DNA from 3 places in the Halomonas sp. BDJS001 genome. Region 3 is predicted to be linked to each of the others. Evidence: predicted binding sites of a transcription regulator. Region 3 holds the regulator's gene; each other region holds the start of a gene.

Region 1 (4,597 bases), 1.4 Mb from region 3:
CTGCCGAGGCGGGCCTGGTCGAAAGCGGTGACCACTTCGGCCATGCCTTCTGCCCGTGGGCTGAGACGTGCCACTGATACCCCCATATCCGCCATGACCGTCAGTTCATGGCGCAGGTCCTGGCAGGCGCTGGAAAGGGTTTGAATACCGTTCAGGGTAAAAACATCCCGGGACTCTTGTGAACGTAGCACCAAGCCTTCGGGGTATTTTTGGCAGACGAACTTGCAGCGGTCTTTGGGTGTTTGGTGGCGCCGGGCGGTAAAACAGCGTGACGACCAGGCCAAGGGGAGATGCCCGTAGGCGAATACTTCACATGGGTGGGGAACACCTGCCTGGTGGCAGTCGTGAATAAGCTTGGTTAAGTCTTGCTGTGACATTTCCACCGGCGCTTGCCAGCGCTTCATTCCAGCACGTGCCATGACGCCCAGTGTCGCCGGGTTGTAGAGGTTGAGCGCAGCACCGGCGATAAAAGGCAGTCCGGCACTGGAGAGTCGTTGCAGGGCGCTTTGGTCATTGGCCTCGACGATAAAATCACCGTTGTCACACAGCTTGCGCAAGTCACGCAGGTCGGCTTCGGACTCGATCAGTGTCTGGCTGGCGAGTACTACCTGCTTGCCCGCCTGGGTGAGCTCGCGCCCAATGCCTAGCCAGTCGTCCAGTTTCATATCGCGGCGCCGCGAGCAGACGGTTTCGCCCAGAGTAATAATCTCTACCGGCCAGTCGGCTGCCTCGCGGTAGAAGTCGGCGTAGCGTTGCCGAGTCCAGTAAAAAAGCACCGGCCCGAGGGAGAGTTGAAGAGGGCCGGTTGATGAGGTCGGTGATGCGGGAGGTATGGTGTTCGGCATAGTAGGCTCCTATTTCCAGCGGCGCTCGTAGGCGCCTAGGGTAGTGATGGCACCTTCGGAAAGCTCGGCAAGGCCGGCCATCCAGGCGGGGTCTGGATCAAAGCGCTCAGGCTGAGCCTCTAAGCGGTTGAGCGCCTGACGCCAGATCCCGGCCACTTTAGAGACATAGGCGGGGCTGCGCTGACGACCTTCAATTTTGACGGCGCTAATACCCAGGTCGCGCAGCTCCGGCAATAGCTCCAGGGTATTGAGGCTGGTGGGTTCTTCGATGGCGTGATAGGTCTCGCCCGCCACCTCGAAGCGACCCTTGCATAGGGTGGGGTAGCCCGCGCGCTCGCCTTCGGCGTAGCGGTCGATAAGAACATTGTTAAGGCGCGACTCTAAGCCATCAGGCGTTTCTTCCCAACGGACATGGGCCGCTGGCGAGCAGACGCCCCGGGTATTGGGCGATTCGCCGGTCAGGTAGGAGGAGAGATAGCAGCGTCCTTCGGCCATGATGCACAGGCTGCCGAAAGCGAACACCTCCAGTTCTACCGGTGTTTGCTTTGCCAGGTCGCGTACCTGAGTGATTGACAGTACCCGTGGCAGTACGGCGCGCTTGATGCCGAAATGCTGGTGGTAAAAGCGAAGCGCTTCATGGCTGGTCGCCGAACCCTGCACTGAAAGGTGCCGCGAGATCTCGGGGTGATGGCGAGTAGCGTAGTCGAGCAGTCCCATATCGGCGAGAATCAGCGCATCCACGCCCAGTTCGGCGGCCTGATCCACGGCCCGAGTCCAGTGTTGCCAGCCATCGGGCTGGGGATAGGTATTAATGGCGCAAAAAACGCGTTTGCCATGTCGGTGGGCGTAATCGATCCCCTCGCGGGCACGTTTGTCGGTAAAGTTTAGCCCGGCGAATTGCCGTGCGTTGGTGATGTTCTGGAAACCGAAATAGACAGCGTCGGCACCTTCATCTACAGCGCGCTTGAGGGCGGGCAGGTTGCCAGCGGGACATACAAGCTCCATAGCGAGACTCCTTGCGGGAAAAGTCCGAGCATTTTAGTCACCTATTTTTTGTCGGCTTTTGACACAGGTCATATCGGGGTGGCTTTCAAAAGAGGATAACGCTGCAGAGTAGGCAAGCTGGATGCAGGCAGTTTTTAAAACGTATATTGTATGAATATTAACCAATGCTTGCTGCACCCACTTCCAGAGATCTTTTTCAGAGACCTCTTTTAGAGCCCCTTTTCAGAGACTTTTTTCTATCATGCAAGATGAACTGCTCTTCAATCGCCCCCTGGTAGAGAAATATGACCGCCCAGGCCCGCGGTACACTTCTTATCCCACTGCGCCCCAGTTTCATGCTGCGTTTGCCGAGAATGATTACCGTAGCGCCGCCGAGCGCAGTAATCGGGTCGCAGTACCCAAGCCGCTTTCGGTCTATGTGCATATCCCGTTCTGCAAAAGCCTGTGCTACTACTGCGCCTGCAACAAAATCATTACTCATAATACCGAGCGAGCCGCCGAATACCTCCAGTGGTTAAAACAGGAGATACGTGTTCAGGGAGCGCTGTTCGATACCACCCGGCAAATGACCCAATTACATTTGGGCGGCGGCACCCCAACCTACTTAAGCAACGCCCAGCTAAGCGAACTGATGGCGGCGCTAGACGAAGCTTTTCACTTCGCTGCACCTGAAGAGCGCGAATTCTCGCTGGAGGTAGACCCCCGCACCGTGACCCCCGAACAGGTGTACGAGCTCTACACGCTGGGCTTCAATCGGTTGAGCTTCGGGGTTCAGGACTTCGATCACGACGTGCAGCAAGCGGTCAATCGCGTCCAGAGTGAAGAGCAGGTGGTATCCCTGGTCAAGGCTGCCCGCGAGGCGGGGTTTGAATCGGTCAGCGTTGACCTGATCTACGGTCTACCACTGCAGACAGTGGCGAGTTTCGATACGACGCTAACCAAGATTATTGACCTGCAACCGGATCGCATTGCCGCTTATAGCTACGCCCATCTGCCCGAACTGTTTAAAGCTCAGCGGCTAATTCGCCCCGAAGACATGCCGCCACCCGAGCGCAAGCTGGAGCTGCTGGAGCTTACGATTAACCGCCTGACGGCCGCAGGGTATGTCTACATCGGCATGGATCACTTCGCCCTTCCGAATGACGAGCTGAGCCTGGCCCGGCAAAATGGCACTCTGCAGCGCAATTTTCAGGGTTACTCTACCCACGCCGACTGCGACATGATTGGGCTGGGCATTACCTCGATTGGCAAGGTGGGCGATACCTATAGCCAAAACGTCAAGGAAACTGCCCAGTATCAGCATCGCTTGGATGAAGGGCGTTTACCGGTCTTCCGTGGCTATCGCCTTAGCGATGACGACCGCCTGCGCCGCGATGTCATTAATACTCTGATGTGTCACGGCCGACTTGAATTTGCCGCTATCGAGGCCCGGCACAACATCGATTTTCGCAGCTACTTCGCGAGTGCCTTGGCGAGCCTCGAAGAGATGGCGGACGACGGACTAATTGCTTTGCGCGACCATGAAATCGAGGTGCTGCCTTCAGGGCGATTGATGATCCGCAATCTGGCCATGGCGTTCGACGCCTACCTGAAACCAACGGAAAACCGTTATTCGCGCACGGTGTAATTTCAACAGCGCCAACCGTCTATTCCTTTACGTTGGCCGCTCTATCACCTTGGGGGTAGATAGGGTGTATATGGAGGTAATCACGCAGTAATTCGCTTGTCGATCACGCAGAATCCACTCCATGGAACCCGCACTGTCGGGTATGCAAATTTCCGAGGAGCCTGGAGATCGACCATGAGTCACTTCATAGATCGGCTGAATTTCTTCCGCAAGTCCCGCGAGCCTTTTGCCAACGAACACGGTGAACTACGCAGCGAATCCCGTCAGTGGGAAGATAGTTATCGTGCCCGCTGGCAACACGACAAGGTAGTACGCAGTACCCACGGGGTGAACTGCACCGGCTCCTGTAGCTGGAAGATCTACGTTAAGAACGGTTTGGTTACCTGGGAAACCCAGCAGACTGACTACCCCCGTACCCGCCCCGACCTGCCTAACCATGAACCGCGTGGCTGCCCCCGCGGTGCCAGCTACTCCTGGTATCTGTACAGCGCCAATCGCCTGAAGTATCCATTAGTGCGCAAGCCGCTGCTGGCGCTATGGCGCGAAGCGCTCAAGGCTAACCCAGACCCGGTAGATGCCTGGGCATCTATTGTCGAAGACCCCGCCAAAACCAAACAGTACAAGCGTGCTCGCGGCATGGGCGGCTTCGTTCGCGGTAACTGGGACGAGCTCAACGAGCTGGTCGCTGCCTCTAACGTTTACACCGCCAAGCAGTATGGCCCTGACCGGATCATTGGCTTCTCGCCGATTCCTGCCATGTCGATGGTCAGCTACGCCGCGGGTAGTCGCTACCTCTCGCTGATTGGCGGCGTCTGCATGAGCTTCTACGACTGGTATTGCGACTTGCCCCCAGCCTCACCGATGACCTGGGGCGAGCAGACCGACGTACCTGAGTCTGCTGACTGGTACAACTCCGGCTACATTATTGCCTGGGGCTCCAACGTGCCCCAGACGCGTACCCCGGACGCCCACTTCTTTACCGAAGTACGTTACAAGGGTACCAAGACGGTCTCGATCACCCCGGATTATGCCGAAGTCTCCAAACTTACCGACGAGTGGCTTTCCGCCAAACAGGGCACCGATGCCGCCCTGGCGATGGCCATGGGCCATGTCATCCTCA
Region 2 (4,597 bases), 1.6 Mb from region 3:
TATGCCCCACCCGGATGGCCAGGTTGACCCCGGCTCCCGGGCGGAAGCATGGCAGTACCGTACCTTGATGCGCGATCAGTGGCGCACAACGCCTGGGGCGTTGGAGTGGTTAGAAGCTCACCGCTAGTCTAAACCTTCACTCGGCTAATCCTTCAAGCCTGTTCAAGCAGGCTTGGGGGTGGGCACTAATTGTTTGTCTCGGCTGATCCAGATCGCCAATACAATCGCCGGTATGCCTAGCAGTGTGGCGATGACAAAAAAGCTCGGGTAGCCCTGAGCGGTGACGACCAGCCCCCCAAAACCGCTTAGAAATTTTCCCGGTAGTGTCATTAATGACGAGAACAGCGCGTATTGCGTGGCGGTGTAGGCGCGTGAAGTGAGGCTGGAGAGAAAGGCGATAAACACCGCGCTGGCTAAGCCGTTGGCGAGGTTATCGCCAATAATCGTGATTACCAGCATGGGTAATTGACTGCCTACCAGGGCAAGGAGGGCAAACAGCAGGTTCGTTATCATCACCAGTCCCGCGCCGAAGATCAGCAGCGGGCCGATGCCGTAGCGGGCGACAAGAAGCCCGCCTAAAATCCCGCCGGTAATACTCATCGCAATGCCAAATATATTGGTTACATTGGCAATCTCGGCCAGCGAAAAGCCCAGGTCGATATACAGCGGGTTGGCCATGGAGGCCATGGCCAAATCGCTAATCCTGAATACCGCAATAAACACTAAAATCCACAGCGCTTTCACTCCATAGCGGCTAAAAAAGTCGGTAAACGGACAGACCAGCGCACCAATACTCCAGGCACCCAGGCGGCGCAGTATTTTAGGCTTGCCCCGGCTGGCGCGAATAAACGCCCGTACCTTAGGCTCGTGGATAAGTTGAACGGAGAGGGAGGCGCGTTTTGGCTCCGGACGCAGCAGTACGGTAATCACGCCAATGCTCATTAACGCCGCCATAGTCAGATACGCCACATCCCAAGAGGTCGACGCCGCGATATACAGCGCACCGGCACCTGCGGCCAACAAACCGCCTCGATAGCCAATAATATAGGTCGAGGCCATAGCGGCCTGGACATCGTCATCGGCGGACTCAATACGGTAGGCGTCGATTGCAATATCTTGCGTCGCTGAGCCAAACGCTACTAGCAGTGCAAACAGAGCCACCCAGCCGAGATTACCCACCGGGCTCAAACCGGCGAGGCCGATCAGCCCAGCCGCAATCAGGCTTTGTGCTAACAGCATCCAGCCGCGTCGTTGACCAAAGGCGCGGGTTAGTAGCGGTAGTGCCAGCCGATCCACCACTGGGGCCCAGAAAAATTTGATTGAGTAGAGCATGCCGATCCAGGCAAAAAAACCAATCGCCGCGACCTCAACGCCATCGCTGCGCAACCAGGCGGAGAGCGTTGAAAACACCAGCAGAAAAGGCAGGCCTGCGGAAAACCCCAAAAACAGCATGGTAATAACGGGTGCACGACAATAAATCGCCAGCGCAGCAAGCCAACTGCGCTGGGGGGTGGGGCTCAACATTAAACGCTACTCCTGGTGGAAAGACGCTGGCAATGGCCAGGTGGTAAACTGAGACATTGTTCTATTACAACGTTCTAACACAAAACCGACAGCTTACCGGAGAGGAGTTTTCCATGTCGATTACCGCGCATCAGGTAGTTACCTTGCACTATGTTCTTAGCGACGTGCTCAACGATGGCAGCAAGCAGGTATTGGATGACTCCCTGGCGCGCAATAAGCCGCTAGAGTACCTGCATGGCCACGACAATATCGTGCCAGGGTTGGAGAAGGCGCTAGCAGGGCAAACTGTTGGCGCCGAGCTTAGCGTTCAACTAATGCCTGCGGATGCCTATGGTGTGCGTAACGAAGGTCTGGTGCAAGAAGTCAGCCGCGGCTCATTTGGTAACGCTGAGTTGGAACCGGGCAGCCGTTTTCAAACGGAGGGCGAAGCCGGGCCGCAAATTGTCACGGTGCTGGAAGTCGATGGCGATCGCGTCACCGTCGATACCAACCACCCCCTGGCCGGACGTACGCTGAACTATAAAGTGACTATTTTAGACGTGCGCGACGCTACCCGTGCAGAGTTAGCCAAAGGCCATCCATTACCACCGGGTACCGAGCACAGCAAAGTCGAAGACCGCAAGGTGCTGTAGTGCTGGCCAAAAATTGACGAGTATCAATTTCCTGTTTAACCACTTCTCCCTGCCTTGCTTAACTTGACCCAGGTCAGCATTCTTCCGCCCGTTAGTGACTAGTATGAACGCATACATCACGGCGGGAGGATTCACCATGTATTGGGATGACACAATTATCTTCGGCTTAGCCACCGTCGCGTTAGTAATCGCATTTATGGTGGGCTGGGTGGGCTTCGTGATTCGCGATCATCTACGCAAAGGTGGGCGTAAGAAGTAGCTTTCCCGGTTCATGTAAACCTTGTCAGGGGAGGGGGTTTGCTAGCTTAGTTTTACCAGCCTAGTAAGCCTCCTGTTGCCAGCCCACCTTGGGCTGGCTTTTTTTTGCCTGAAATGTACTGGTAAGTTGTATCCACTAGCGTGCATTGAGGAGTAATACAAGGCGTGCTCTGGTAAAGTTCTTTTATAAGAGTGAATTTACCAGGAAGCCATGCCATGAACGCAGTTGCTTTACACCGCGGCCCATGGGGTCGTGCACGTGATCTGTTAGCGTGTGCATTAATCGTCGTGGGTATTGCCCTTCCCGCGGCTGCCTTCGCCCAGGCATTAAGCATAATCAATGGCGATGTCACTCAAAAGGTCGCGCTAAGTGATTTGCGTGCCATGTCTGACGATACGTTTACGCTCTACGATCCCTATCAAGGGCGCGATGTGGAGATGCAGGGCCTAGAGTTTCGCACCTTTCTGATTGAACAGTTTGGCGAAGTGCCCCCGGCGCTTCACTTTACTGCCTGGGATGACTATGAAGTGACGCTTGAGGGGTGGGATGACCCCCGCTGGTACTTAATTACGAAGGAGGATGGTGACCCGCTTACCATCCGCACACGCGGCCCAGCTCGGCTCGTCGAGCGAGACTATACTAACGATAATCGTGATGTTGAGAACCTGCGTGATTTTGACGATTGGATCTGGATGATCCGCAGTATAGAGGCGAAGTGGTAACACCTAAACCTAAGTCGAGAGATTAGCCATCACTTCAGCTCCGCGTTTTTTCCTGCGCTTACGCGACTGCTGACAACGCGCTCTACCGGGTCAAAACGGTGGGTCATGACGGCTGGCAGGTTACTGAAAACGCATAATGTCTGTGTACATCGGGGCGAGCCTGCCCAGCAGCTCATTCCGTGCGCCCAGGGGAATATCTTCTGCCTGCATTGCGGCATCAAGATATTCAACGACACGATTAAAATGCACATCTGTCAGCCCCATATGTTGATGCGCTCGATCCATCGGCGGGCCTTCGTAGTGGCAGGGTCCATCGCTGATGTCACACAGTTGGGTGGCCAGGGATGCGGCAAATAGATCGATATTCGTGTTAGCAAAAAACACCACCACCTCGGGGTCATCCGCAATTCGGTATAAAAGATTCTCGACCACCGTATCGATAGTATCCTGCCCGCCAAGGCGCTCGTAAAGCGTTGCCGATTGAGTGGCTGTCTGATGAGTGCAGCCTGCGAGCGTAAGTGCGATTGCTGCAAAAATAACCGCTATTAAATCACGGCGCGTACGATTGTATTTGCGTGGAAATCTCATAGCGCCCCGCTTAGAAAGCTGCTTGAAGTGAAAGATAGCCGCCGCGTTGGGAAGGTAGGCCGGCAATGTCCCCTAAGTCCAACCACGCGCCCGTGAGCGATAAATGCTTATTGAAGAAGTAAGCGCTGTAGAGACTTTGCCAATCATCTTCTTCAGCCACACTTAGGTTATCGGGTTTCTGGCGATACTCGGCGCCAACAATCCATTGCGGGGTAATAAAGACGCCCACGCTCCCCTCGGCCATCCACGAACGCCCTTCCTGGTCACCGCCAAAACCAAGTAAACCGCCCTGGTTGGCATCGGTATTACGCAGGGTCGCGTTGAGCAGCACATTGCGCCCAGCAATCGCACTAAATAGCAGCTTGCTGCCGCTAAGATACACGTCGGTGCCGCTTGTTTCATCAGCGCCCAGGGCGGTGGGAATAGTGCCATCAACCAGTCGCTTATGTTGCACCCCAAGGCTCCAAATGCCCCAAGGGTGATAGAGCACATCGCCGAGTAAGCGTACTTTCGCGCCATAAATATCCTGGCCTAGTTCGCCTCCCAGGGTTTCTAAATCAAGGGTTTGACGGGCCACGGAGACTTCAACACGATCATAAACATTCAGGCTGGCGCCGGTCACCGTCAATCTATAGTCGTCTACCCAAGCACGAGTAGCGGCGGCAGTGGCGCCTATTTCCTGATCGCTTGCGGTGCTGGAAAGCACGGCCCAAGGTGATAAACCACCGCCAGCAGCCCCTTCAATAGCACTTACCCCACCCGTACCTACAATACGGCTACCGGCAAAAGAGGGTGTGGCGGCAAGCGCTAAACAGACCGCTAAGCAAGGCGAAAGACAACCAGAGAAGGAGTGCCGAAAGGTTGAATGGGGC
Region 3 (4,597 bases):
TTGTTGCGCCGCGAAAGTGATCGTCGGCGTTGTGCAGACTCTCCCTATGCCTGGCTGTTTCAACCTTATATGGGCGAGGAGCTGGTAGCACTCGCCTGTACGACAGCGCCCACGTCGTCATCGCCGGTGATCAGCTTGGCTGCGGTGGCGCTAAGCCAGCAGCAGGTACGAACCAGCCGCGCTTTTGTGATGACGCTAGGCAATACGAAACAGCCCGAGAGCGCGACGCTGCGCCGTCATCATTTGCTGTGCGAGGCCGGGGAGGTGCAGCCGCCAAGCAGCGCTAACTTGAGCGCGTTAGTGGAATTTATCGGCAATCGACCCATAGTGGGCTGGCAGTTGGAGCAGCGTATTGGGGCGTTGAATACACTGCTTACCAAGCGGCTAAATTTTGCTCTGCCCAATGCCCAAGTCGATGTGGCGAGACTGCATCAGCGCCAACTGCGGCGACTGCATCCCCAGGTAGAAGCGCCCAGCAGCTTCACCCAGGCGTTGGCATGCTGGCAGGTGCCCGCCATGGGCGTGCAGAGCGTACTGGGCGAGGCCACCGCCAGCGCACTGCTGTATATGCGCCTGCAGCGTGTTATGGCACAGGCTGCTTAGGGAGGAGCCACGAGTAGTTGGGTCAAGGCGAAGAGTGTTGTTAGAATAGCCCCCAATTATTTCTGTGTAGCACCTCTTCTCTTCACCATACCCTCGGCAGTGCCTATACCATGCAATCTCTTGATCACTTTGATCCTGCTCACCTTGATACAGTTGTAGCCACCCCAGCTAACGCTGAGCAAAACCAGCCAGAGCTGGCTGATGCCAAGCAGAAGCGTGAATTTAACAAGCTGCAAAAGCGTCTGCGCCGGGAAGTGGGCAATGCGATTATTGATTACCAAATGATCAATGAAGGCGACCGCGTGATGGTGTGCCTATCCGGCGGCAAGGACAGCTACACCATGCTGGAGATTCTGCGCAACTTGCAGCGCAATGCGCCGGTTAATTTTTCACTGGTGGCGGTCAATCTGGATCAGAAGCAGCCGGGTTTTCCCGAACACGTGCTGCCTGCCTATCTGGATAAGCTGGGCGTGGAGTACCATATTGTCGAGCGCGATACCTATTCGGTGGTGAAGGAGAAGACCCCAGAAGGCAAAACCACCTGCGCGCTCTGTTCACGGCTGCGGCGTGGCTCGCTGTATGGGTTTGCCGAAGAGATTGGCGCCAATAAGATTGCTCTTGGCCATCATCGGGAAGATATCCTCGAAACCCTGTTTCTGAATATGTTCTTCGGCGGCAACCTGAAAGCGATGCCGCCCAAGCTGTTATCCGATGATGGAAAAAATATCGTTATTCGCCCATTGGCTTACTGCAAAGAGGCTGATATTGCTGAATTTTCGCGGTTGATGGAATTCCCGATCATCCCCTGCAACCTCTGCGGCTCACAGCCCAATATGCAGCGTCAGGTGGTCAAAGAGATGCTCGCCGAGTGGGACAAAAAGTTTCCGGGCCGCCTGGAAAGCATGTTTAAAGCGGTGACCAATATTGCGCCCTCCCAGTTGGCAGACCGCAGCCTGTTTGATTTTGAAGGCTTAGAGGCCAAACAGGCGGAACTGCTGGCAGGGCGCATCCAGGCCTTTAACGTCAGCTAACCGTTTGCTCTTCCTCTTCAGCGAGGGTAATCAAGCGCGGCATGTCGAGAATATTGACCTCTCGCCCGGAAACCGCTACCACGTTCTGCTGCTGAAAGCGGCTTAAAATGCGGCTGACGGTTTCCACTGCTAAGCCCAGGTAGTTGCCAATATCGGCTCTGGGCATTGAGAGGCGAAAACTATAGGGTGAGTAGCCCCGGCGACGAAAACGATCCGAGAGCGTAATCAGGAAGCTCGCCAGCCGCTGATCCGCGGTTTTACGCGACAGCAGACGCATCATACGACGATCATCACGTAACTCTTTGCTCATGCTGCGATACAGCTGGCCACGTAGCTCAGGGATCTCTTCCGAGAGTAGATCCAGACGGTCAAAAGGGATCTCGCAGACGGTGGTGGTTTCCAGTGCAATAACGCTACCGGGGTAGTGCTCTTCGTCAATGCCATCCAGTCCCACCAGTTCACTGGGCAGGTAGAAGTTTGTCAACTGTTCGCTGCCGTTACCTTCAGCGGTGATCTGTTTCAAACTCCCTGAACGCACCGCGTAAACGCTGGTGAAAGTGTCACCTTGGCGAAACAGAGGCTCGCCTTTTTTCAGCGGCGCACGGCGGCGAATAATCGCATCGAACTGCCCCATATCGTCCAACTCAAGGGCAAGCGGCAGGCACAGCGAGCTAAGGCTGCAGGTTTGGCAGCGCGCTTCGTGGAGTAGCGAGCGCCGGCTGCTCATGGGTTCCAACATACGATGCTCCTTGAGTGGGTCAGGGTAAAATTAGTAAATTCTTACTTATTGTAGTGGCGTTAGCATGCCTGCAATAAGATGATTAGACAATCTTAGAGTAGCGCTGTCCCGTTTGCCCAGAAAGATGGGCATCGAACGCCATGGCTAAATGGCGAATAAGCAGCCGCCCCATGGGCGTGGCAATAAGTTGATCACCTCTACGGATGATTAGGCCATCTTGCTCGGCGCCCTGTAAACGTTCCAGCGCGGGTGCAAAATAGCGGGGGGCATCAATGTTCCAGCGCTGGCTGACCGCCGCCAGATCAATGCCCATATCGCACATCAGCCGCTCAATCACATCCCGGCGGATTAGGTCGTCGTCACTCAGCCGCACGCCGCGTACGGTGGCAAGCTTGCCTTGATCCAACGCCGCTTCATAGCGCGCCAGGTCGCTAGGGTTCTGCGCATAGACGTCATCGATGCGCGAAATTGCCGAAACGCCAAGCCCGATTAAATCGCACTGGGCGTGGCTGGAGTAGCCTTGGAAGTTGCGCTGTAGCGAACCGTCGCGCTGGGCAATGGCCAGGCTATCGTCAGGGCGGGCAAAGTGATCCATGCCGATATGCACGTAGCCTGCCGCGGTAAGCATCTCGATGGTGGCGCGCAGAATTGCCAATTTCTCTTCGCCACCCGGCAAGTCGTCGACGTTAATACGCCGCTGGGGGGCAAATCGCTCCGGCATGTGCGCGTAATTAAACACGGAAAGACGCGCGGGGTTGAGGTCAATTACCTGGCGAAGCGTATTCGCAAAGCTCTTTTCTGTCTGAAACGGTAACCCGTAAATAAGATCAATATTGAGCGAGCGAAAGCCCAGGCGGTGCGCCTCCTCCATCAGCGTTTCGGTAAGTACCCGAGGCTGAATGCGGTTAATCGCTTTCTGCACCAGCGGGCTTAAATCCTGCACGCCCAGACTAATACGGTTAAAGCCTAACGACTGTAGGTGACGCAGGGTAAACACATCCGCTTCGCGAGGGTCTATCTCAATGGCGTAATCGCGATCAGCAGACGATGAAAGGCCAAAACGGGCGTCCAGGCGATCAATCAGGTCACCCATCTGATTCAAGCTGAGAAAGGTCGGCGTACCGCCACCCCAGTGCAATTGCTCCACTGGTCGTGAGGTATTCAAGTGGCGGGCAGTCAGCACCATCTCGCGGTCTAGCCGGGCTATATAAGGCTCGGCCAGAGCGGTGTTCTTGGTGGCGATTTTGTTACACGCGCAGTAGAAGCAGATCTTGCGGCAGAAGGGTACGTGAACATACAGTGAGAGTGAACGCTTACTGGCATTGCTACGCTCCAGCGCCTGGGTCAGGTCGTCAGGCGTAAACTGGTCGTGAAACGACAGAGCCGTAGGGTAGGAAGTATAGCGCGGGCCGCTAGTGTCGTAGCGGCGCAGCAAGGCTTCATCCCATACCGGCTGCATAGGAGTGGCGGCTGCCGCAGATGCAATGGGCAAGGCAGCGGGGGCATGAACGGGCATGAAGGGGCACTCCGACGTTAGGAAATGCCGCTAGACTAACCCCCAGAGTGGGGGGAAACGTTGAGCCACGTCATACTAATGGAGGTTGTGTGCCGAAAGCGTCCACAGCTGCCACAGGGCAAAAGCGATAATCGTCAGTGCCGCCACGCTGCGCGTTGCCGGGTGGCGAATCAAATGGCTGAGCTGGCGCGCGGCCAGGCCCGTGGCCAGCAGCGCCGGCAGTGTGCCAAGCCCAAAGGCGCCCATCAGCAGGGCACCCTGGAGCGGGTCGGCAATCGCCAAGCTCCAGGCCAACATGGAGTAGACCAGCCCACAGGGTAGCCAGCCCCAAATGGCCCCCAGGGCAAAGGCTTGGGGAAGATGCACCACAGGCATCAAGCGCCGTCCCACAGGTTCGATAAAACGCCAGAGGCGGCGGCCAACGGCTTCGACCTTGAGCAGCCCCTTCCACCAGTTAGCGATATAGAGTGCCATCAGGATCAGCATCAGCGCGGCAAACACCTGAAGTAGCAGTCGCGCCGTAGCGGACAGCGAAAACAGCGTGCCTAGCATGGCAACCAGTGCGCCTGCGCTCATATAGCTAATAATACGGCCTGCATTGTAGCTGAGCAGCAGGCCACCCATGCGCGCTGGATGGCGCATGCTGGGGGGCACGGCAAAGGTGAGCGCGCTCATGATACCGCCGCACATGCCGATGCAGTGGGCGCC

The links. Region 3 encodes FNR, which switches genes on or off when oxygen is low (the NO sensors DNR and NnrR bind a similar motif). Its sites were predicted from a motif close to TTGATNTANATCAA; they were not measured.
Region 1: hemN (oxygen-independent coproporphyrinogen III oxidase) is a predicted target of FNR. The motif match lies at 1,909-1,922, and genes of this name have one in related genera.
Region 2: ccoM (cytochrome c oxidase subunit CcoM) is a predicted target of FNR. The motif match lies at 2,220-2,233, and genes of this name have one in related genera.

The regions. Positions count from the first base shown of each region.
Region 1 covers NZ_CP110535.1:2,296,066-2,300,662, forward strand. Annotated here, with positions in the region: gene OM794_RS10510 (U32 family peptidase) at 1-845, opposite strand, end outside; gene ubiU (ubiquinone anaerobic biosynthesis protein UbiU) at 855-1,850, opposite strand; gene hemN (oxygen-independent coproporphyrinogen III oxidase) at 2,092-3,477, shown strand; gene OM794_RS10525 (nitrate reductase subunit alpha) at 3,652-4,597, shown strand, end outside.
Region 2 covers NZ_CP110535.1:2,024,926-2,029,522, forward strand. Annotated here, with positions in the region: gene OM794_RS09225 (SEC-C domain-containing protein) at 1-127, shown strand, start outside; gene OM794_RS09230 (AmpG family muropeptide MFS transporter) at 163-1,524, opposite strand; gene OM794_RS09235 (FKBP-type peptidyl-prolyl cis-trans isomerase) at 1,638-2,156, shown strand; gene ccoM (cytochrome c oxidase subunit CcoM) at 2,260-2,415, shown strand; gene OM794_RS09245 (hypothetical protein) at 2,631-3,137, shown strand; gene OM794_RS09250 (group I truncated hemoglobin) at 3,258-3,725, opposite strand; gene OM794_RS09255 (DUF3034 family protein) at 3,736-4,597, opposite strand, start outside.
Region 3 covers NZ_CP110535.1:3,673,231-3,677,827, reverse strand. Annotated here, with positions in the region: gene OM794_RS17165 (DNA polymerase III subunit epsilon) at 1-603, shown strand, start outside; gene ttcA (tRNA 2-thiocytidine(32) synthetase TtcA) at 714-1,634, shown strand; gene fnr (fumarate/nitrate reduction transcriptional regulator Fnr) at 1,627-2,373, opposite strand; gene hemN (oxygen-independent coproporphyrinogen III oxidase) at 2,456-3,889, opposite strand; gene OM794_RS17145 (sulfite exporter TauE/SafE family protein) at 3,965-4,597, opposite strand, start outside.